4 regions of the Bacteroides sp. HF-4919 genome follow, and region 2 is predicted to be linked to each of the others. Evidence: riboswitches for the same ligand, from Rfam matches in the RefSeq annotation. Region 2 holds a riboswitch; each other region holds the start of a gene.
The links. Region 2 has a riboswitch for cobalamin ahead of KO473_RS07300 (hypothetical protein). Riboswitches for the same ligand answer to the same signal wherever they lie in the genome.
Positions count from the first base shown of each region.

Region 1 (5,770 bases), on a different contig from region 2:
AAAACCGTATCCATACATCGGCAAACGGATAGCGCCCTATCGCTGTTGGTGAATCCGAATCATGCTTCGCACTTTCAAACTGTTCTTTGAACAAATGCACCTCCCCCCAGGGATCGCTATAGGTCAATTCACCATGAATTACGATCTGATATTGCAGTTTGTCAAAAAGATCAAATACTTCTCCTGACTGTATTCCTTTAAAGATTGCCTCTGTAGTTGGTTGTCCTTTTTTATTCTTCATGTCTGACTTGTTTGTTGTGTGTATAACGTTTTCATCACTGAGTACAAATATAGAATAAAAATACTATCTTTGTCCCATATCAAAACAAAAGATTATGATAAGCAATGTAAAATACCTTTCATTTATACTGTTATTGGTGCTTACTGCCTGTAAAAGCGGCCCCGCGGCCAGCCAGGAGCAGAACGGAAAGCAAGATACGGTTAAAGTTTTCAATTTACCCGACATACCCGTAGTGCTGAACACGGTGTCGCAACGGGCAGATTATATGGTAAAGCACTATTGGGATCGCTTTGACTTTACAGACACCACCTACGTCAGTCAGATCGACGTTGCCGAACAGGCTTGGGTGGATTATTGCGATTTGTTGGAACATGTGCCCTTGTCCGACGCGCAAACTGCCATAAAAGAGACGATCGGCCGGGCCGGGAAAAACAAAAAGATGCTGGACTTCTTTGCGGAACTGGCCGATAAATATCTCTACGACCCTAACTCGCCTATGCGTAACGAGGAGCTTTACATCCCCGTGCTGGAAGCTCTGACAGCCTCCCCCATGCTGAATGAAACGGAAAAGATACGTCCGCAGGCGCGGCTGGAACTGGCACAAAAGAACCGGTTGGGCACAAAAGCCCTCAACTTCACCTATACACTGGATTCGGGTGCAAAGGGTACGCTTTATCAGTTCCCGGCGGAATACACGTTACTGTTTATCAACAATCCCGGCTGCCACGCCTGCTCTGAGATGATAGAAGGGCTAAAGAGTTCTCCGGTCATCAACGGGTTCATAGCCGGCAAGAAGTTGAGGGTGCTGTCTCTCTATCCGGATGAAGAACTGGATGAATGGAAAAAGCACCGGGGCGATTTCGCGAAAGAATGGACCAACGGATATGATAAGGAGCTGGTCATCAAAAACAAAAACCTGTATGACCTGAGGGCTATTCCCACCCTCTACTTACTGGATAAGAACAAAATCGTATTGTTGAAAGACGCCACCCTGCAAAAGGTAGAGCAATATCTGGCAGAGCGCGGTTAAGAAAAACATACCGGAGCGGAGCATTTGCCCCAAAGATGCGGAGAGGGTCGGATTATCATTTTGACAGAATGATAATCCGACCCTCTCTATTTTCCGTTCTTTCGGCCCGACGCACGATATGCCTCTCAAAAACGTCTCCAATTCGATTTGCCGGTTATCTCTTTGCCCGCAATTTCCCGCTTTTGTTTACCGAAAGAAAGAGACTGGAAAGTGTTCTGTCCATAAAGCAGGTTTTAACCTTGAAACCATCTCTTTCCGACACTTCCGGAACGATCATATCGGGTGAGCAACGAGAGCAAGATCCGGGAGTTATAAGCCCCGGTTTTCATAACAATATATGTAATGGAGCATAACATATAGAGATATTTGAAAAAGAAGTAAGCATTTTCGGAAAATGCTTACTTCTTTCGGGGGAAATGTAACCGTCTTTTGGAGTGAATGCTTACTGCTTTTCCGCAAACCCCCGGCTCTAATCCACCCAAAGCCCGGCTTTCGGAACAGAAAAGGCCGGCTTTCCCCTTGTTTTCCCTCCGGTTCATCCGTTTTAAAGAAAGAGTGTGTCAGTCAAAAGGCTGATTAACCATCATTCTGCCATCATAACCCTCCGGAATCAAGATAAATGGCATCGCCTATCTAAGTCATTCCAATGTGCCGCCTGACACTATCCGGACGACCTGTCCGATGTTGCTCCGTCCGTTCCGCAATGCATAACGAATAATCACAAATTATTATGCTATTTCTAATATTCTTTTTATCTTTGCAGTGCATTGGTTTGTATTCTCCGTGTTCCGGGGATGCAATTAAAAGGGAATCAGGTGCAAATCCTGAACAGTCCCGCTGCTGTAAGTTTCACATCAGATTGTTGTAAGCAACCACCACTTGCCACTGGGAAACGTTTCCTGGGAAGGCGCTTATCAACAGAAACGAGTCAGAAGACCTGCCTGTGCATCTTTTTCATTGCTTTCGAGGAAAAAGCGTTGAGTCTAATGAGCCGGAACTATTCCATCCGTCATTTTATTCATCACTCTGATTCAGAGAAAGTAAGTTATGATAATAAACTCTGCCAAGTTTATTTAGTGTGTCCGGCCGAAGTGAGTTCGTCCGGACATTTTAACAACAAAAAACAAAGATGAATATACTCAGATTACCTAAGCTATTATACTCCTGTGTTGCTTTCTGTTGCTGCCAGGCTCTTACCGTTTCGCTTTCCGCCCAGCAGCAGAAAGCAGATACTGCCCGTACTTATTCAATCCCCGAAGTAACCGTTGCCGAAGCATACCACACCCGCGAAGTGAGAGCCATGGCTCCCACTCAGGTGTTCTCTAAAGAAGAACTCAAAAGCCTCAACGTATTGCAAGTGTCGGATGCCGTGAAACACTTTGCCGGAGTTACGGTGAAAGACTACGGCGGCATCGGCGGACTGAAAACCGTTTCATTGCGGAGTCTCGGAGCCGAGCATACCGCCGTGGGATATGACGGAATAACGATCAGCGACTGCCAGACGGGGCAAATAGACATCGGACGTTTCTCACTGGACAATGTAGACCGCCTGTCACTCAGCAACGGACAGAGTGATAATATCTTTCAGCCCGCAAGGTTTTTCGCTTCCGCCGGGATACTGAACATACAGACGCTGACACCGCAATTCAAAGACAACCGGCGTACCAACCTGAGCGCCTCGTTCAAAACGGGTTCGTGGGGACTGGTCAATCCGTCTCTCCTGATCGAACAGAAACTGAGCCGCAAATGGGTGCTCTCCGCCAACGGCGAGTGGATGTCGGCCGATGGTCATTATCCTTTCACATTGCATTATGGCGAGGACAATGACCTGACCTCCCGTGAGAAACGGAAAAACACGGAAGTGAAAAACCTCCGTGCCGAAGCGGGATTGTTCGGCAACTTCTCGGATACGGAACAATGGCGACTAAAGGCCTATTACTATCAGTCGTCCCGCGGACTGCCCAATGCCACGACTTATTATTACGACTACTCCTCACAGCATCTCTGGGACAAGAATGTCTTCGTGCAAAGCCAATACAAAAAAGAATTCAGCCGCCAATGGGTCTTCCAGACTTCGGCCAAATGGAACTGGAGCTACCAACGTTATCTCGACCCCGACTATAAAGGTTCGGAAGGCAAAACGGAGAACAGTTATTACCAGCAAGAGTATTACCTCTCGGCTTCGGCGCTCTACCGGGTGCTCAGCAACCTCTCTTTTTCGCTTTCGACAGACGCGAGCATCAACCGGCTGAACGCGAACCTGAAAGATTTCGCATATCCTACCCGTTATTCGTGGCTGACGGCTTTTGCCGGAAAATACGTTAACGACTGGTTGACGGCATCCGCCTCGGTACTGGCAACGGTCATCAACGAAGAGGTGCGCCAAGGCAGCGCCGCAGCCAACCGGCGGAAACTCTCTCCGTACGTCAGCGCGTCGTTCAAGCCCTTTGCCGGCGAAGAGTTCCGCATCCGCCTGTTCTATAAAGACATCTTCCGGTTGCCCAGCTTCAACGACCTGTACTACGGGCAGGTGGGCAACACGAACCTGAAACCGGAAAGCACCACACAATACAACCTGGGACTGACGTACAGCCGGTCGATCAATGAACTGATCCCCTACGTATCCGTCACGGCAGATGCTTATTATAATAAGGTGAAAGACAAAATCATCGCCATCCCCACCAAGAACCTCTTTATATGGAGCATGGTGAACCTCGGCAAAGTGGACATCAAAGGAATCGACGTTGCCGGAAACATCAGTCTGCAACTCTGGGAGAAACTACGGGTGAACCTTTCGGGGAACTACACTTATCAGCGTGCACTGGATATGACCGAACCGGGAGGAAAAACCTACAAGCAACAAATCGCCTATACACCCCGCGTATCCGGATCGGGACAAGCCGGTATCGAGACTCCGTGGGTGAACCTCTCCTACTCGTTCCTCTTTTCGGGCAAGCGCTATATGCTGGGGCAGAACCTCCGCGAAAACCGGCTGGACAGTTACAGCGACCATAGTGTATCCGTCAGCCGCGATCAGCGCATCCGTAACGTAAACACATCCCTGACAGTGGAAGTGCTGAACTTATTGGATAAGAATTACGAGATAGTGAAGAACTTCCCCATGCCGGGACGCTCGGTGAGAGTGACGATGAAAGTAAGATACTAAAGATGCTCCAGACATTGAATCAGTAATTATCAAAAGAAACAGCAATATGAAAATGAACCCATTTAATAACAGCAGAAGCAATTCTTCTCCTCGCTTCCGGAGAGGAGCTGGAGGCGGGAGCTTCCTTTTCCTCCTCTTCCTGCTTCTCTTCGCCTCGTGTGACGACCTGGAAGACACGGATACTCCTTCGGGCGGTGGCGACGGTATGCCTGTCGAAACCGGAACAGCCGAACTCTACATTCTCAGCGAAGGGCTCTTCAACCTGAACAACAGTTCGCTCGCTTTGTATTCCTTCAAGAACAATCAGCTGAATACCGACTACTTCCGCAGCATCAACCGACGCGGCCTGGGAGATACCGCCAACGATATGGCCATCTATGGCAGCAAACTCTATATCGTAGTCAATGTATCGAGCCAGATAGAAGTAGTCGACTTGCAAAGCGGAAAGTCTGTCAAACAGATACCGATGTTATCGGAGAACGGCAGTTCCCGGCAACCCCGTAACATCGCCTTCGAGGGAGGAAAAGCATACGTATGCTCCTTTGACGGAACCGTTGCGCGGATAGATACCGCTTCCCTCTCTATCGATGCACTGACCCGGGCAGGCAGGAATCCCGACGGCATTTGTGTGCAGAACGGGAAGTTGTATGTCTCCAACTCCGGAGGTCTGGACTGGGAAGGCATCGGGGTAGACCGTACGGTATCCGTGATCGACATCCCTTCTTTTACCGAAATCAAGAAGATAGAAGTAGGTCCCAATCCGGGAAAGATACAGGCCGGACCGGACGGAAACATCTATGTAGCCACGCACGGCGAGAATATCGAAGCGGGGGACTATCACTTCGTGCAAATAGACGGTCATACCGATCAAGTGGTACGGACCTTCGACGAAAAGGTGTTGAGTTTCACCATCCACGACAACATGGCCTATTTATACAATTATGATTACCGGACTCAGGACTCGCAAATCAAAGTGTTCAACCTGAAAACCGGAAAGACGGAACGGGAAAACTTCATCACGGACGGCACCGCGATACGTACTCCTTACAGCATCAGTGTCAACCCTTACAGCGGAAACATCTACATCACCGACGCTTACGACTACAAGGTGAAAGGCGATGTGCTCTGCTTCAGCCCGCAGGGACAACTTATATTTAAGTTGCCCAATGTGGGAATCAACTCCAATACCGTCCTGTTCCGGAACAAAGCCTCGCAAGGCAATCCCGACGAAAATCCCGCAGACCCGGAAGCAGGTGCCTTCGCTAATAAAGTATTGGAGTACAATCCGGCGCCATCACAATATATGAATACCTCTTATACAGCTTACGAAGAG
Region 1 is NZ_JAHKNF010000001.1:780,469-786,238, forward strand. It holds gene KO473_RS03340 (DUF5724 domain-containing protein) at 1-241, opposite strand, end outside; gene KO473_RS03345 (DUF5106 domain-containing protein) at 336-1,271, shown strand; cobalamin riboswitch at 2,023-2,231, shown strand; gene KO473_RS03350 (TonB-dependent siderophore receptor) at 2,401-4,437, shown strand; gene KO473_RS03355 (DUF5074 domain-containing protein) at 4,484-5,770, shown strand, end outside.
Region 1: another riboswitch for cobalamin. It lies ahead of KO473_RS03350 (TonB-dependent siderophore receptor); the one in region 2 lies ahead of KO473_RS07300 (hypothetical protein).

Region 2 (5,770 bases):
TAGCCTCCATATCTATTGGAGTGGCAATCACCAATATTTTATCCTGCAGGTGCAATACCGTATCAGAGTTGACCAGCTCCGTCTCTTTCTTTCCGTCATGGTGACGGATACGTGATACAACGAAATTGCGGTTTACCAACGGACGTATTTCTTTGATTCTTTTCCCTTCCAAGGCTTCATTTCTGACTTCCAGAGAAACAGGCCGGACAGTTAGTTCCTGTAGATGTCCCAACCCCTGCTCTGCGTGGGCTTCCTCTTGTTTTGTATTAATATGAAGAAGATATTTTAGTCCCAGCAAAGACAAAATACACCCTACCACTCCCAACGGATACGCCACGGCATATCCCAAAGCGATCTCCGGGGCATCAATTCCATTCAAATCACTATTTGCCTGTTGAGCCGCACCCAGTCCGGGAGTATTGGTTACCGCCCCTGAAAGGATGCCCACCATGGTCGTTATAGGTATACCTGTTATAAGATGTATGGAAACCGTAATAATGACTCCCGCGAAAACAACCGTCATAGCCAATACATTCAGTGTAAAACCTCCTTTCTTGAAAGCGGAAAAGAACCCTGGTCCCACTTGTAAACCAATGGAATAAACAAACAGAATCAGTCCGAATTCCTTCAGAAAATGAAGTAAGTGCTCGTCCAGGTTCAAATTAAAATGCCCGAATACAATGCCGACAAATAAAATCCAGGTGACTCCCAAAGAAATACCTGCCACTTTTATTTTAGCCAACATGATACCAAATGCAATGACAAGCGACAAAATAAGTACGGAGTGTGCCACTCCTCCACCCCATAGGTTGGGGTAACCTTCAAAAAGATTTCTTAAAAGTTCCATAGTATAATATAGTTAGATTCGTTCAATACTTAGCTTTCCGGAAGATGTGTCGTCCTTCACGCTATGTGCAATGTCCTCCAAGCATGAATGACACAAACAGTCTGTGTAATTTTCTTTAATATAAGCGTATTGGAATGCGTCCAGTTTTACACTTGCACAATGACACAACCTTATATTGTCATGCCGGCACTCAAAAGCAGCACCACAACGAGGACATACCTTTTTCATCGGCATACCACCTTTCCATCTTTTTTGAAGTTAATCTTTTTTCGTACTGCTTTCCTAATCCCACGAGTAAAAACAGCCTTTGATGAATGGCAGGTCTTCTGACTTACTCCTTATCCTGAAGCCTTCCCGATGTTTCAAATCCGACACCAGTGGCAAAAGATGTTTCCAAGATATATAAACGGAGCTTCACAGCAGCGGGACTGTTTGGGACTTACACCCAATTCCCTTTTAATCCGAATGACGAGAATCTTCATCCGAAACCAATTCGGAACAAAGATAAAGAAAAAAACAGAGCGGGGAAGAATAATCAATAAGAAATGTAAAATACAATCCCATTCAGCATCTTCCATCATTGACATTTTGACATTCTGTCATCTTGTATTTTCTATGTGGCTTGTAGCACATTTTTCGGAGTCTGTCCCAGGCTTCTCCGGAAAAAGCGCCGTATTTACAATTCTCCAAAAACAAAAGAACATTCGTGAACATATCTTCTAAGCAAATTAAAATGTATCCACTGTATTTTGTAGCATAAAGAATATAAATAACTAATATTACAATCCAAACGATTAATCCGGCCGAGCATCGAGACGAAGTCAATCAGCATAAGAAACAGAGCTTTTAGTGCCTCTTTTTAGAGTGTTAACCTCACCCGGATACAATGTTAACTTCCTCTGAACGCAATGTTAACTTCCTCCGAGTACGATGTTAACTTCATATAAAGACAATATTAACTTCCTAAAGGCAAGAAATCGATCATCTCTGATCATCCAAAGTATATTTAATCACAAAACAGTCCGGATATCGTATACTAATGCCATATTTATGCGGACTACTTTTCTATTTCACACATATAGAATTCTTCCCTTGTTTTAAAAACAGAGTAAATCCCTTCTTTCTGCTACAAATAAGCAGTAAACCGCGTCCTTTTGACTGAAAGACATCCGCCTTTCCCAATATAAAAGGCTTCACTTCTCCGATATACCTATAAATAAGTATATTCTTTAATTTATTTCTATATAAACTAATAAATGTATATCTTTGCCCCCGCTTAGGTGATGCAGTCGAAACATTCCGTTCGATGCATAAAAGGGAATCCGGTGAGAATCCGGAACAGTGCCCGCTACTGTGATCCTTTTTTTGTAAATATTCAATATTTGCAAAGAAAAAAATGAAAAGCATTCTGCATATATACCACTGTCTAAACTGAAAAATTATGATGGGAAGGTAGCTTTTTAAAAAGGATAGTCAGGAAACCTGCCTAAGTAAATATAGTCAATAGTGTTATCTCGGGGTCAGGATAGCCTTTTATTAACTCTTTTCTACTTAACTTATGAATAAGAAAAGCTTAAACTCTTTTTTAAAAGAGAGTTTTTGTACTTTATGTAAGAACATGAAGTACAAAAAGTCATCCATTGTAGTAAATGACATTTTATTCAAAACTACTAATCTGTTTATCTTATGTTTTTTATTTATTACATGTTTTATAAGTTGCCAAGATGAACAACTTATTCTTGAATCACCGGTATCCACACGTTCAATTCCAACTCCTACTTTTGATTGGGAAAATGCAGATTGGATGCCAACACCAAGTGGGCAAAGTCGCATACCAAGTCCTTGGGTAGGACAAGGAAGCATTGCATCAATTTATGGTATGGATGTGATTAATGACAGGAAATCCTCAGATGGATGGGTATTATTATATAATACATTCGAAACCAAAGCTTCCGGTCCACTAGTTAATCCCTACTTTATACTTTATAATAAATACCGTGGAATCATGCGTATTTTTCTTTATACTACAACTCAATTTATCTCACCATCGACCTATCTTCAAGATGGGATTTCAATCATCTCTAATCATAAATCATCTCTACTCAATTTTATGGGAGAAGCTATAGTAGATGGAAGTAAAAACAAAGAAACTTACTCACAAATGCAACCAGCTCCAGATGACGGTTCACTTCCATTGGCATCTAACAAATGGTATATGATGCAATATGAATTAGCATATGATGAACAAATAGCACAATTACCTTATAACTCAATTCAGTTAAACTGGTATATGAATTATTATAATGTTGAAAAGATTGATCTAAATGGGGACTTCGTTGGAACAATTAAAAGTGCTATAGGTTCATCATCTGGGAATAACATTTTTTCAGGATTAGGAAATGTAGGCAAAGTAACAGGAACAGGTATCTTAGCAGGCATTGGAGATAATTTTTTATATAAAAACACCATAAATGAAGAGACTGGAGAGAATAAGTTAGGTTTGCCCAAAAGTATATTCAAATCTGCGGTAAAAGGTATTAAAAGTGCTATTTCCAAAAGTTCTAGTGATCTTCCTGGCGCCATTATAGGTGCCTTTAGTGCAATGTTTAGTAGTGGAAATGGAGAGAGTAAGTTAATCAACTTAAATATAGATGCTAAAATTACATTAGAAGGTACTGCTAAAAGTAGTGGTTCATTTCCTGGTAGTCCTATATCCTTTTGGATTCCAGGAACCTCTATACCATCTTCTGCAACAGGATATATACCTTATTATCAAGAATCATTAGGTGTATTTAATTTTATAGGAAAGCCCAAAATAGAAGTCACAGGGAAGGGAGAATACATTTACTATGATTATTTTGACGAAACTCCTGTTTGGGCTACATTAAACTTCCCCAAACTAGATCTTTCACAGTATATAAGAATTAATCCAACCTTAAAAAATATAGCAGATATACAAATAAGAGAAGCAAATTTTTTACTTGTTCCATATGTCGTTAAAGACTACTCAGATATGAATGTAGTATCAGTAACATGTGATAGTATAGGGGAAGGGTACATTAATACCTACACAACGAAATACTATGTAAACCCGACTGAAATCTTTTATAGATTTGAAGATGGTCCAAGTCCAGAATCAGCCTTTGATTTTTATGCTCGGATAATTCTTGATGTTAAGCCATATAATGGTAGTCCCACAATCACGATAGAAAAATTATTTTTATTAGAACAAGATTTTTCTAAAGTAAATGTAACAATGCGTAATTATCACTGATAATAATTCATAATATATATACAATAAAATGAGAAACAAAAGATGCTTACTGACCATTCTCTTGGGAGGATGTGCAGCGGTGGGTGCGTTTGCACAGCAACACGCAACAGGCAAAGACAAAGAGATGACTGTGGACCTGAACCCTGTAGTTGTGACAGGTACCGGTACACACCAAAGACTGAAAAACACACCGGCTCCGGTGGAAGTAGTAACTGCCAACGAAATAAAGAAAGCCGGTATCACAGACTTTCAGCAGGCAATGACCATGCTCGTTCCTTCCCTTTCATTCTCTACCAACTCAATGGGTTCTTACCTGATGATGAACGGCCTCTCTAACAAATATGTACTTATACTGATTAATGGCCGAAAACTGACAGGAGACATATCCAATAACATCGACCTTTCGCGCATCGACATGAGCCGCGTGAAACGCATCGAGGTGCTTGACGGCGCAGGTTCATCACTTTATGGTTCTGATGCCATTGCAGGTGTAATCAACATCATCACCAATGAACCGAAAGAACTGATGCAGGTGACTTCTACCACCCGATATGAAGATCATCGCCAACTGACACAAATGGTAAATGCGGACATCGCTACCGAAAAGTTCGGTTCGTATACCTCCTACAAACATGAACAAAGCGCAGGGTGGAGAAACAGTGACTTAGCATACGTAACAGATAGTAAAACAGGAGCAGTATCAACTATTCCCACCGTATCGCCTACATCCAATGGCTTCCACTCAAATTTAGTAAATCAAAAGTTCACTTTCCAACCGACTGAGAAGCTCTCTTTCTATGCTAATGGAGGTTACTACTGGAAATTAACAGATCGCCCTGTATACGATAAAAGTATCGACGGAGGTTCTAAATATGACTTGCATTACGAATCATATAACTTCGGTGTAGGCGGACGCTATAAAATCAATAAGCGTTCTTCTATTCAGTTGGATTTGATGAATGACAACTACATGCAAAATTATAAATATACTGTGGCTGACGACAAAAGCAAGATTGCCATCGGAGACTATGCCAAAACTAAAGAACAACATTTCTATGACGCAGAGTTAAAAGGTATCTTCAATTTTGCCAGAAACAATATGACTGTAGTCGGAGTAGATTACCGTTCAGAAAGCCTGGACCGTCCCAGTACAAAGGTAGATAAGTCTGTGTATACAGCATCTGCTTATGCGCAACACGAAATTAAATTATGGAATTGTCTGACCGGTATTGCCGGTGTACGCTACGATTATCACGAACTGGCAGGAGGACGCTTTACTCCGAAAGTGGCTGTGATGTATTCAGTAGGTGCTTTCAATATTCGTGGTACTTACTCCACCGGTTACCGTGCCCCTGGTCTGGACGAACTTTATTATTATATGAATAAAGGCAAAACGATCACACAAGGTAATAAAGATTTGAAAGCAGAACACAGTAATTATTATTCTGTTAACTTGGAATACAATACAAACCGCTTAAATGTCTCTGTTACCGGTTATTTGAATTATATAGATGATATGATTAATTCTACTACATATAAACTTGCAGATCTTCCTAACGGTGAAGAGTTACGTGCTCAGGCCCAAAAAGAGTTCAACCTGACAGACTCTGAAACAAAAGCGTTAGCTAACTACAAACTCTACGGCAACC
Region 2 is NZ_JAHKNF010000003.1:277,863-283,632, reverse strand. It holds gene KO473_RS07310 (putative transporter) at 1-847, opposite strand, end outside; gene KO473_RS07305 (cysteine-rich CWC family protein) at 860-1,081, opposite strand; cobalamin riboswitch at 1,146-1,355, opposite strand; cobalamin riboswitch at 2,109-2,352, shown strand; gene KO473_RS07300 (hypothetical protein) at 2,406-4,121, shown strand; gene KO473_RS07295 (TonB-dependent siderophore receptor) at 4,150-5,770, shown strand, end outside.

Region 3 (5,770 bases), on a different contig from region 2:
CTCCGCATTCCCATGCCAACAGATAAAGGTTTAATACCTGTCTCATGGTAAAATCATTGGTGATATACAAATTCAAGCTTTGTGCCTGATCAATATGCAATTGCCGGATACCCGCAGCACGTATGCTCCATGTCTGGTCTATCCGGTAAGCTCCCTTATACAACCAATACGTCTTATCAGACAATGACGGAGCCACTCGCGGAAGCATGGCACCCTTCTTTTCTTCAAGAAAAAAACGTTTCATGACCGGATCTGTTCCGGCTGTTGTTCCGGCAATGATACTAGTGCTGCTGGTAGGAGCAATAGCCAGAAGATAAGCATTTCTCATGCCATCTGCCGCAACTTTGGCCGCCAAATCTTTCCATTGAGGAGAATCATAACCACGTTTCGCAAAATAAGCTCCGGTTTGCCAGTCACTTCCTTCGAAATAAACATATCTTCCTTTTTCCTTAGCAAGCCCGGTACTTGCTTCGATGGCGGCATAATTGATACACTCAAATACTTTATCAATGAAATCAAGATGCTCCACGCTTTCCCAACGGATACCGCGCAATGCAAGTGCATGATGGTAACCGCTCACCCCTAAACCGATGCTACGGTACCGATGGTTTGTTATCCGGGCAAAAGGGATAGGATAGAAATTCAAATCAATCACATTGTCGAGCGCACGTACTACAACAGCTATTTTTTCTTTCATCTGCCGTTCATCCTCCAATGGAAGATGTCCAAGCGACAAGCTGGCAAGGTTACAAACGACAAAGTCACCGGGACGGACGGTATTGACTACAACCGTATCACCACCTTCCGTACGGACCTCAGTGGAAACTGTTTCAATGGATGACATATTCTGAGCTATTTCCGTACATAGGTTAGAACAATAAATAATCCCCCGATGCGAATTAGGATTAGCCCTATTCACTGTATCCCGGTTGAATGTGAAAGGCGTCCCTGTCTCTACGGCAGAGCGTAGTATCAACCGGACAATATCTTTGATGTTCAGAACCCGCTTAGAGAGAAGGGGATCGTTTACACAATCCAAGTATTTTTGCTCCCACTCTTCTCCATAATAATCCTCCAGGCAATACCCTTTGACATTCATAATTTCGTTGGGGCAGAACAAGTACCATTGCTGATTCAGGTCTTCCTTTGCCATACGCCAGAACAAATCAGGATAGCATACGGCAGGAAAGATATCATGTGCCTTCATCCGGTCGTCTCCATTATTGGTGCGGAGTTGCAGGAATTCGGGCAAATCTTTGTGCCAGACATCCAGATATACTGCTACAGCTCCCTGACGCATACCCAGTTGGTCGACAGCTACGGCAGTGTCATTTACCAGTTTCATCCAGCGTATTACTCCGCCTGCCACTCCCTTAAACCCTCGTATATTTCCTCCTGCCGCACGCACCTTACCAAAATACATTCCCATTCCTCCGCCAAACTTACTGACCATGGCAAAATTATCGATACTGCGATAAATCCCCTCCAGGCTATCGGGCACTGTATCAATAAAGCAACTGGATAACTGGTGATAAGGCTTGCGGGCATTGGACAGTGTAGGGGTTGCCATGGTTACTTCTAACCGACTCAGCATATCATAGAACTTCTTTACCCACTGCAATCTATCACACTTTTCGGACATACCCAAATGAAGCGCAATCCCCAAATACATTTCTTGTACCGATTCCATTGGTTCATGTGAGTGCGTACGGATAAGATAACGTTTCGCGAGAAGATCCAATCCCGAATAATTGAAAAGTTTATCACGTTCGGGACACATAAACCCGGCAGCCACTTCTATTTCTCGTGGAGAATAAGCGCTCAGGATATAGTCACCATACAAACCTTCATCCGTCAAATAGCGCAGCTTGTCATAAAAAGAATAAATACCGGCAATTTCTGCCTGTACCTTTAACTTCTGCGTCAACTGAAAATTAAACAAACGGGCAGCAATAAATTCCCAGTCAGGCGCCTCTTGCGTAGTAAGCTCTACGGCAGCCTTAATAAGAGTCGTCAACCTCTCTTCAACTGTCATATCGGTTTTGCAGAGGTTTACAAACTTCTCTGCCAGGATCACCAAACTATATTCATTGGCAACAAAATCCTTTTGAATATCTTTCAATGTGTCAGCCAACGCTTCAGAACCTATACTACTGACAATATGGTTAAAAGCTTTTCTCCGTTCCGTACGTTGCCAACGATAAAGTATATAGTTTTTAGCTTCGGCATAAAAGCCATGTTCCATCAAACCACGTTCTACCTCATCTTGAATCTGTTCCACGCTACGGTGTACTTCATCACACAAAAAGAGTTCTACTTCATCTACAATTGTGTAAACGGTTTCGTCCGGTACTTCTCTTCCGGTACTGGCAAAACTCTTCCGTATCGCAACGGCTATCTTTTCTCTATTATATGGTTCCGTAGCCCCATTCCTCTTGATTATTTGCATGAAATGTTCTTGAAATGAATTATTTTATCGTTTCGCACTGTTTCCCTACCCCCCGAGTAGAAACAGCCTTTGATGAATGGCAGGTCTTCTGACTGACTCCTCCTTTCCGATGCCTTCCCACACTTCTCCTCATCTACTTGGGCAATGCAGTGGCAATAAGTTTAGTATCGGTAAGTCTACCGGAGTTTCACAGCAGCGGGACTGTTCGGGATTTACACCCGATTCCCTTTTAATCACTTATGCAGAAAAGCATAAGTGAACCAATTCGCCACAAAATAACGAAAGACTTCAGTAATATACAAATAATTCCGTAGTTAAAAAAAGTTGCCATAAGATGTATTATGCACAGATTATCCATCCTAACTGAGAAGGCAATTAAAGTTCATCTCAGTAGCCGAGATGTATATCTCAGCAGCCAAGATGCACATCTTAGCACGCGAGATATACATCTTAGTGCGCAAGATGGAAAAAATTACGTATACCGTTAATTTGTTTTAGGCTGATTGTCCCTTTTCTTTGTTACTGACTGACATTTTTTCCACTAACTCTGTTATAAGTTGCCTCCTTATTTAATCTTAAGGGTACAAAAAGCTGTCGGATTACTCTTTTTATTATGAACATTACTTTGTCATACCAACCATAGCAGCCACCATTGCGGCAATAGAGGCGATGGAAGTATTCATCCCTGTAACGTCCGCCGCCACAGTTTTTTTCCTGCCCTTTTTGCTTGGCACTATTATTTCACATCCGGGTTCAATTGCATTGCCCATTCTCCTTTTCAGACGAGAAACCATACCATTCATATATATTACATAAACACGCCGCTTCAGTGCCCGGTTTCCAAATCCACCTGCCTGCTCAATGTAATAACTAAGACTGCTCCCCTTCTGATAAAGTATCGTATTAGGATACATCACAGCTCCATTGATTGTTACCGTGCTGACATATTTAGGAACGAAAAGTACATCTCCTTCGCGCAAAACCATATCTTCGTCAGAGCCTGGATTTACCAATGCTTTCTCAAGTTCTATGCCTACCGGATAAGTGGAAGAGGCTTCCAAAGTAACCGGAGATACAGAAGCCTTTTCACTTCCTCTGACCGACAAACGTAGCACATCCTTTTTCTGACGCATTTCATCCGCCGTCATTCTGCGTATCAGACGCGCTCCTTTTACATAAGCTTCTTTCGATAGTCCGCCGGCTCTTGCTATCAGACTACTCAGCCTCTCATTACTTTGGATTAATGTATAATTACCGGTGAAGGCCACTTCGCCTTCAACTGTTACATTGGCCTGTTTACGATATCCCGGACTTCGGCGAATGAAAACGATATCATAGGGTTCCAGTTCAAATCCTTTATCCTCCCCCATCACCAGCCCGTTTTTAAGTTCAACCGTAAAGCTTTTTCCGATAACAGTGGAAGATGATATACTCTTAGGATCTCTAATCCGCCGCGAGACATCGATCCGGACCATAGAAGCAGATTCCAGCAATCCTCCCGCTTTTACAATCAAATCCTGTATGGACGTATTTTTAACATAAGGGAAATCTCCCGGATTCCTTATATCACCATAGATAGATAAAGTACCTTCTTTCTCAATGTCTTTCACACTCGAGATATAAAGAACATCATTTTTCTGTAAACGTAGGTCGGAGACTGCGCCAGCCATCATTCTTTTCAAATCGACCGGGATCATTTCATGTGTTAGGTCTTCATGCTCACGTCTCAACAAAGCCCTGTTGAGAAAAGCATCTCCCCGAAGTCCTTCTGCTCTGCCGATCAACTGCCTGACAGTTCCCGTGATACTATCGTCCAATTGATATACGCCGGCACGGTACACAGCACCACGAACTTCAACTTTGTTTGAGAAACGTTGCAATACCGCCTCAACAGACAATTCATCACCGTCGGTCAAAACAAAAGATTGGTAATCATCCTGCCCTACATTGTATATCTGTTTCTCTTTCCCATTCAGACGAAACAGACGTATCGCGTCCCGGTAAGCATCTCCCGTGAAACCTCCCGCATAGCTGAGCAGAGTTGTTATGGTTTCTCCTTTTTTCATTTCATACGCCATCGGACGTTTGACTTTTCCGGAAATACTAACCAAATTCTCATAAGGAGGAATCAAAATGACATCGCCTTCCGATAAACGGATGTCGTCCGTCAACTTTCCTTTCATAATGTAATCATATACATCAATGCAAGCGACCTCTTTTCCACCTCTCACAACACGAATATCACGTAAACTTCCAATACCACTGACCCCACCGGCACGATACAAGGCATGGAATACCGATGCAAATGCCGACAAGCGGTAAGTACCCGGTACCTGTACTTCACCCATGACATTGATCATGATGGTACGGATTCCCCCTAATGATAACTTGATATGAACCGATTTTCCGGAAATAGCGGCATAAATCTTACTGAATTCACGTCTTAAGCTCCGTTCGGCATCCTGTATACTCATTCCATCCAGAAAGATGGGACCTATACCTGCCACGTGAATAGTACCTTCAGGAGAAATAATTTCTCTGACTGTATTTTCGGAAGTGCCCCACACATCGATAATCAATTCGTCTCCGGACCCTAACACATAATTTTCAGGGGTAGGGATATCCAGATTAGGTTCAAAAGATAAATTCCGGTCAGTAAATATATTGCGTCCAAAAACTGCAACCTGCTTACCACGGATTATAAAATCCTCTTTTCTATGTTGCCTTGCCCTGCTCCCGCCCGCCAATAGAATGAACAGGGCAAATAACAATGCTCCCTTATCATTCACCCTGCCGGATATCTTATCAATCAGACAGCTTACTTTTTTTGTGACGCAAGAAAGCGACTGACAAGAAAAACCCACAGCAACGGTTTGCAACAATATTTCTATACTCATAAAACACAGTTATTAATTAATCATGTAGATTCTAACACAAATAATGAATCCCATAAATTAACACAATCCACATCCATATTTCACTTCTGATAAGGAAGCAGAAACTTGAAACCTCTCCCCCGCAACATGACTTCAGACTCACGCACTTCTTCTACAAACAACCGATGTATCCCTTCTGTTATTTGCGGTTTTTGGGATTCATAACGAAGAATATTCAGATCAACAGAATCACCCTGTATGGGGTTCACAATGGGAGCTAATTTTATATAAGAACTACTATAAGTCACTCCTCCCCCTCCATAAGGACGGGCGCTGTTTGCAATCCACGTACCTACTCCTTTTCTTTTGACTACCATTTTATTATTCAAAATCAAATAATATGAACTTGCATTGGTACTATACCAACCCGAAGTCTCCAGTTCTC
Region 3 is NZ_JAHKNF010000001.1:269,243-275,012, forward strand. It holds gene KO473_RS01215 (ribonucleoside-diphosphate reductase subunit alpha) at 1-2,449, opposite strand, end outside; cobalamin riboswitch at 2,510-2,729, opposite strand; gene KO473_RS01220 (SLBB domain-containing protein) at 3,070-5,346, opposite strand; gene KO473_RS01225 (hypothetical protein) at 5,427-5,770, opposite strand, start outside.
Region 3: another riboswitch for cobalamin. It lies ahead of KO473_RS01215 (ribonucleoside-diphosphate reductase subunit alpha); the one in region 2 lies ahead of KO473_RS07300 (hypothetical protein).

Region 4 (5,770 bases), on a different contig from region 2:
ACTTATCCTGCGGATAAATTCGTTCGGAACTTTGTGGAATGTATATTCTCCGCTCCCCTCTGACAATACTTACTATATTGACACCAAACTCCCGCCTGAAAGGGAGTTCATCCAATGACTGACCGATATAAGACGAATAAGGAGACACCCAAACGGAAGTCAGCTCAACATCTTTGTCATTAAACTCACTGTTAAAACGACTTTTCAGAGGATAACGTTTGCGGGCAGCTTCTTCCCTTCCGTTCAGATTGGTCAGGAAGTGTGTTTCCAGATGCGAATATTGCGTGAGGTTCTCCCTGAAAATAAGAATCAATGCCAATACGGCAACGGCTATCACAATGCCTATCCCATAATTGAGGCTGAAGTAACTGATAACGACCCCTGCAATGAAAAAGACGGCAACCGACACACGAAACAAAATCAGCGCGACCAACCGTCCGTGATTGTAATTATCATCATTCCACAACTTTAAAAATACATCCGGGGAATTATACTTATCTGAAACAAGTGCCCACAGGAAAGGTGTCATCAACAGAAGTGTGACCAGACACATCCCTATGTTTACCCATCGCCCGGGAGCATCGAACATCTCGTTTATCGTGGGATAAACGGTTTGCACAGACAATAACCAAATCGCCGTGAGAAGAACACTATAGATAATCACTCTTCCGACAATCGTCTTCAACAACCGCTTCCAATCGCTGTCATGATTGACCGTCTTCTTACCGGAAGCATAGCGGTCCAGACTTTCCCTGGTTTTAGGCGGAAGTATTTTATAAAGCCATTCGGCCAACGGATTTGCCAACCGGATGAAATAAGGAGTTGTGAATGTAGTAATCACCGATACCGCAACAATAATCGGAGGGATAAAACTATCCAGTACTTTGAGTGAAGCCCCCAGCCCTGCGATAATGAAAGCGAACTCTCCTATCTGGGCAAGGCTGAATCCTGACTTGACGGAAACCTTCAACGGTTCACCGGATAATAAAACTCCCAATGAAGAAAATATGGATTTACCCACAAGAGTTACCAAAGTAATGATGACCACCGGCCAGCCATACTGCACCAAGACAGCCGGATTGACCAACATACCGACAGAGACAAAGAAAATAGCTCCGAAAAGATCTTTCACCGGCTGGATGATATGTTCTATGTGTTCGGCCTCAACCGTCTCGGCAAGGATAGATCCCATAATGAAAGCACCCAGTGCAGCCGAGAATCCTGTACGGGTAGCCAACACAACCATTCCCAGACAAAGTCCCAGCGAAACGATCAGTAAGGTTTCGTTATTCATCAGCCGTTTTGCTTTTTTCAAAAAGAACGGAAGGATAAATATCCCAATCAGGAACCATAGGATCAGAAAGAAAACAACCTTCAACACACTCATCAACAACTCTTCACCTACAAACTCCTTACTCACTGCCATTGTAGAAAGGATGACCATCATCAGGATAGCGATCAGATCTTCAACTACCAATGTCCCGAATACAACACCCGTGAAGCGTTGGTTACGTAAGCCGAGATCATCAAACGCTTTGATAATAATCGTTGTTGACGACATAGACAACATACCTCCCAGAAAAATAGAATTCATTGTGCTCCAGCCTAACAGATGTCCTACCATATAACCGATCAGCAACATGCTGATAACTTCGGTGGTTGCCGTGATAAAGGCAGCTGACCCGACATTTATTAATTTCTTAAAACTAAACTCCAACCCAAGGGCGAAAAGTAAAAAAACAACTCCTATCTCAGCCCAGATATTGATGTTCTCAATATCACCTACAGTCGGGAAAATCTGCACGTAAGGTCCCGCCAATAATCCTGCGACGATATATCCCAGTACCAAGGGTTGTTTCAACCATTTGAACAAAAGGGTAATGATACTTGCGGACATCAGTATTAGGGCAAGGTCGGCAATTAAGGTAGGTAAGTGTGACATGGCATGTATATTTCGTTAGTAATTCATTCCGTTTATGCTCTTTTATTTGTAAAAAAGAACAATCGACAGTCTATTTGTGTTTCGTCTATATGACATTTATTTTGAAACAAAGCGCCGTTGGTCATTGCACAAAATTGAACTTTTCGTGCAAAAAGTATCCACTCTATCCAATATTTCTCTATATTTGTCCCCGAATTGGTTCGGAATCCGTGGTCAACGGACGAAGATTAAAAGGGAATCGGGTGTAAATCCCGGACAGTCCCGCTGCTGTGAAGCTCTGTATAACATCTTATCAATAAACCAATTACAAACCACTGACGGAAAAGGAAACGTCGGGAAGGTCCGATAAGATGTAGAGTCAGTCAGAAGACCTGCCATTCAATGAATAAGAGCTTTTTTACCTCGTGGGTTAGGAAAGAAAGCATCGTTGTTAAGCCCCAAATCGTAGAAATACTGTGTTTTCATCGGGTGGACTCATGTCCGCAGGGTGGAAAGCATGAATATGTGTATTCCATTTAATTGAGAAATGAATATGATTAAAAGAATCTTAGTCGCCAACCGCGGCGAAATAGCCGTGAGGGTGATGCGCTCCTGCCGGGAGATGGAAATAACGAGCATTGCCGTTTTCTCGGAAGCGGACCGAACAGCGAAGCATGTGCTCTATGCCGACGAAGCTTACTGCATCGGCCCAGCAGCATCGAAAGAGAGTTATCTGAATATAGAAAAGATTATCGAAGTGGCAAAGTCGTGCCGCGCAGACGCTATCCACCCGGGATACGGGTTCTTGTCCGAAAATGCAACCTTTGCCCGTCGTTGTCGTGAAGAGGGGATCATCTTCATCGGTCCGGACCCGGAAACCATGGAGGCGATGGGAGATAAGATTTCGGCACGTATCAAGATGATAGAAGCCGGTGTACCGGTGGTTCCGGGTACTCAAGAAAACCTGAAGAGCCTTGAAGAAGCGGTAGAACTCTGCAATCAAATCGGTTATCCGGTAATGCTGAAAGCCTCGATGGGAGGTGGCGGAAAGGGTATGCGGCTGATTCATCGTGCAGATGAAGTGGAAGAGGCCTACACAACCGCCAAGAGCGAATCACTTTCGTCATTCGGCGACGACACAGTTTACCTGGAGAAATTTGTAGAAGAACCGCATCACATCGAGTTCCAGATTCTGGGCGACAAGCATGGCAACGTGATTCATCTGTGCGAACGTGAATGTTCGGTGCAACGCCGCAACCAGAAGATTGTGGAAGAGAGCCCTTCGGTGTTCGTCACTCCTGAACTACGCCGGGATATGGGAGAAAAAGCAGTGGCCGCCGCCAAAGCCGTGAACTATGTCGGAGCGGGAACCATCGAATTTCTGGTGGACAAGCACCGCAACTATTACTTCCTGGAAATGAACACGCGCCTGCAAGTGGAACATCCGATTACCGAAGAGGTAGTCGGCGTAGATTTAGTGAAAGAGCAGATTAAAGTGGCCGAAGGACAGGTGTTGCAACTGAAACAGGAAGATATCCAGCAACGCGGACATGCCATCGAATGCCGCATCTGCGCAGAAGATACAGAAATGAACTTCATGCCCAGCCCGGGTGTCATCAAGCAGATTACGGAGCCAAACGGCATCGGGGTGCGCATCGACAGCTATGTATACGAAGGTTACGAGATTCCGATTTATTATGACCCAATGATCGGCAAACTGATTGTATGGGCAACCACACGCGAATACGCCATCGAACGGATGCGCCGTGTGCTTCACGAATATAAACTGACAGGAGTAAAGAACAACATCAGTTACCTGCGCGCCATCATGGATACTCCCGACTTTGTGGAAGGACATTACGATACGGGATTCATCAGCAAAAACGGAGAAGTGCTCCAACACTGCATCACCCGTACCAGCGAACGTGCAGAGAACATCGCACTGATTGCCGCTTACATGGATTACCTGATGAACCTGGAGGAGAATAACAGCGGACTGGCTGCGGACAACCGCCCGATCAGCAAATGGAAAGAATTCGGATTGCACAAAGGGGTATTAAGAATATAGAAGAGTATGGAAATACATATAGGAAATCGCGTGGCCGAGATAGAACTGGTCAGCAAAGAAGATAACAAAGTGGTACTCACCATCGACGGAAAAACGTTCGAAGCGGACGTTGTCATGGCAGAGAACGGGAATTGCAACATCCTGATGGATGGGCGAAGCTCCAACGCCCAACTGATTCGCAAAGAGAACGGAAAGAGTTACAAAGTGAATACACACTACAGTAGTTTCAACGTCGAGATTGTGGACAGTCAGGCAAAATATCTGCGGATGCGCAAGAAAGGTGAAGAAACACAGAACGACCGCATCATTTCGCCCATGCCGGGCAAGGTAGTGAAAATCCCCGTCAGTGTGGGACAGGAGATGAAAGCCGGAGAAACTGTCATCGTCATCGAAGCGATGAAGATGCAGAGTAACTACAAGGTGACTTCGGACTGCCGGATTAAAGAGATTCTGGTACAGGAAGGTGATAATATCGCCGGAGACCAGACGCTGATAACGTTAGAATAACGAATAATAGAAAGACAATGGAAGAAGTAAATAAAGCCTATGCCACGTTCGAAGAGCGTGACCGTATCGCTTCCCAAGGCGGAGGCGCTGCCAAGATTGAAATACAACATGCGAGCGGAAAGATGACTGCCCGCGAACGCATCGATATGTTACTGGACAAGGGAACATTTGTGGAACTTGACAAGCTGATGGTGCACCGCTGCACCAACTATGGCATGGACCGTAACAAGGTTCCGGGCGACGGTGTGGTGTCGGGTTACGGAAAGATCGACGGCCGTCAAGTGTTTGTCTACGCTTACGACTTCACCGTTTATGGTGGTTCGCTCTCGGCATCGAATGCCAAGAAGATAGTCAAGGTACAACAACTGGCTTTGAAGAATGGCGCGCCGATCATCGCACTGAACGACTCGGGCGGTGCACGTATCCAGGAAGGAATCGAAAGCCTGTCGGGCTATGCCGACATCTTTTACCAGAACACGATGGCAAGCGGCGTGATCCCGCAGATTTCGGCTATCCTCGGTCCATGCGCCGGAGGTGCCTGCTACTCTCCGGCACTGACGGATTTCATCTTTATGGTGAAGGAGAAAAGCCATATGTTCGTCACCGGACCGGATGTGGTAAAGACGGTGATCCACGAAGAAGTCAGCAAAGAAGAACTGGGCGGTGCCATGACGCACAGCAGCAAGAGTGGTGTAACGCATTTCATAGCAAACACCGAGGAAGAATTGCTGATGTCGATCCGCGAGCTGCTCTCCTTCCTCCCGCAAAACAATATGGACGAAACGCGCAAGCAGAACTGCACCGATGACATCAACCGCGAAGATGTATCACTCGGCAGCATTGTCCCCGCCGACCCGAACATACCGTATGATATGAAAGAGATCATCGAACGGGTTGTTGACGAGGGCTACTTCTTTGAAGTGATGCAGAACTTTGCCAAAAACATCATCATCGGTTTTGCCCGCTTAGCCGGACGCTCGGTAGGTATCGTGGCCAACCAGCCGGCATACCTGGCGGGTGTGCTCGACATCGATGCCAGCGACAAGGCAAGCCGTTTCATCCGCTTCTGCGACTGTTTCAACATTCCTCTGATTACGTTCGAAGACGTTCCGGGCTTCCTGCCGGGATATACGCAGGAGAACAACGGCATCATCCGCCACGGTGCCAAAATAGTGTATGCCTTTGCCGAGGCCACAGTGCCCAAGCTGACTGTGATCACCCGCAAGGCCTATGGTGGCGCTTACATCGTGATGAACTCCAAACAGACGGGGGCG
Region 4 is NZ_JAHKNF010000004.1:312,322-318,091, reverse strand. It holds gene KO473_RS09445 (cation:proton antiporter) at 1-1,942, opposite strand, end outside; cobalamin riboswitch at 2,122-2,336, shown strand; gene accC (acetyl-CoA carboxylase biotin carboxylase subunit) at 2,475-3,989, shown strand; gene KO473_RS09435 (acetyl-CoA carboxylase biotin carboxyl carrier protein subunit) at 3,996-4,496, shown strand; gene KO473_RS09430 (acyl-CoA carboxylase subunit beta) at 4,514-5,770, shown strand, end outside.
Region 4: another riboswitch for cobalamin. It lies ahead of accC (acetyl-CoA carboxylase biotin carboxylase subunit); the one in region 2 lies ahead of KO473_RS07300 (hypothetical protein).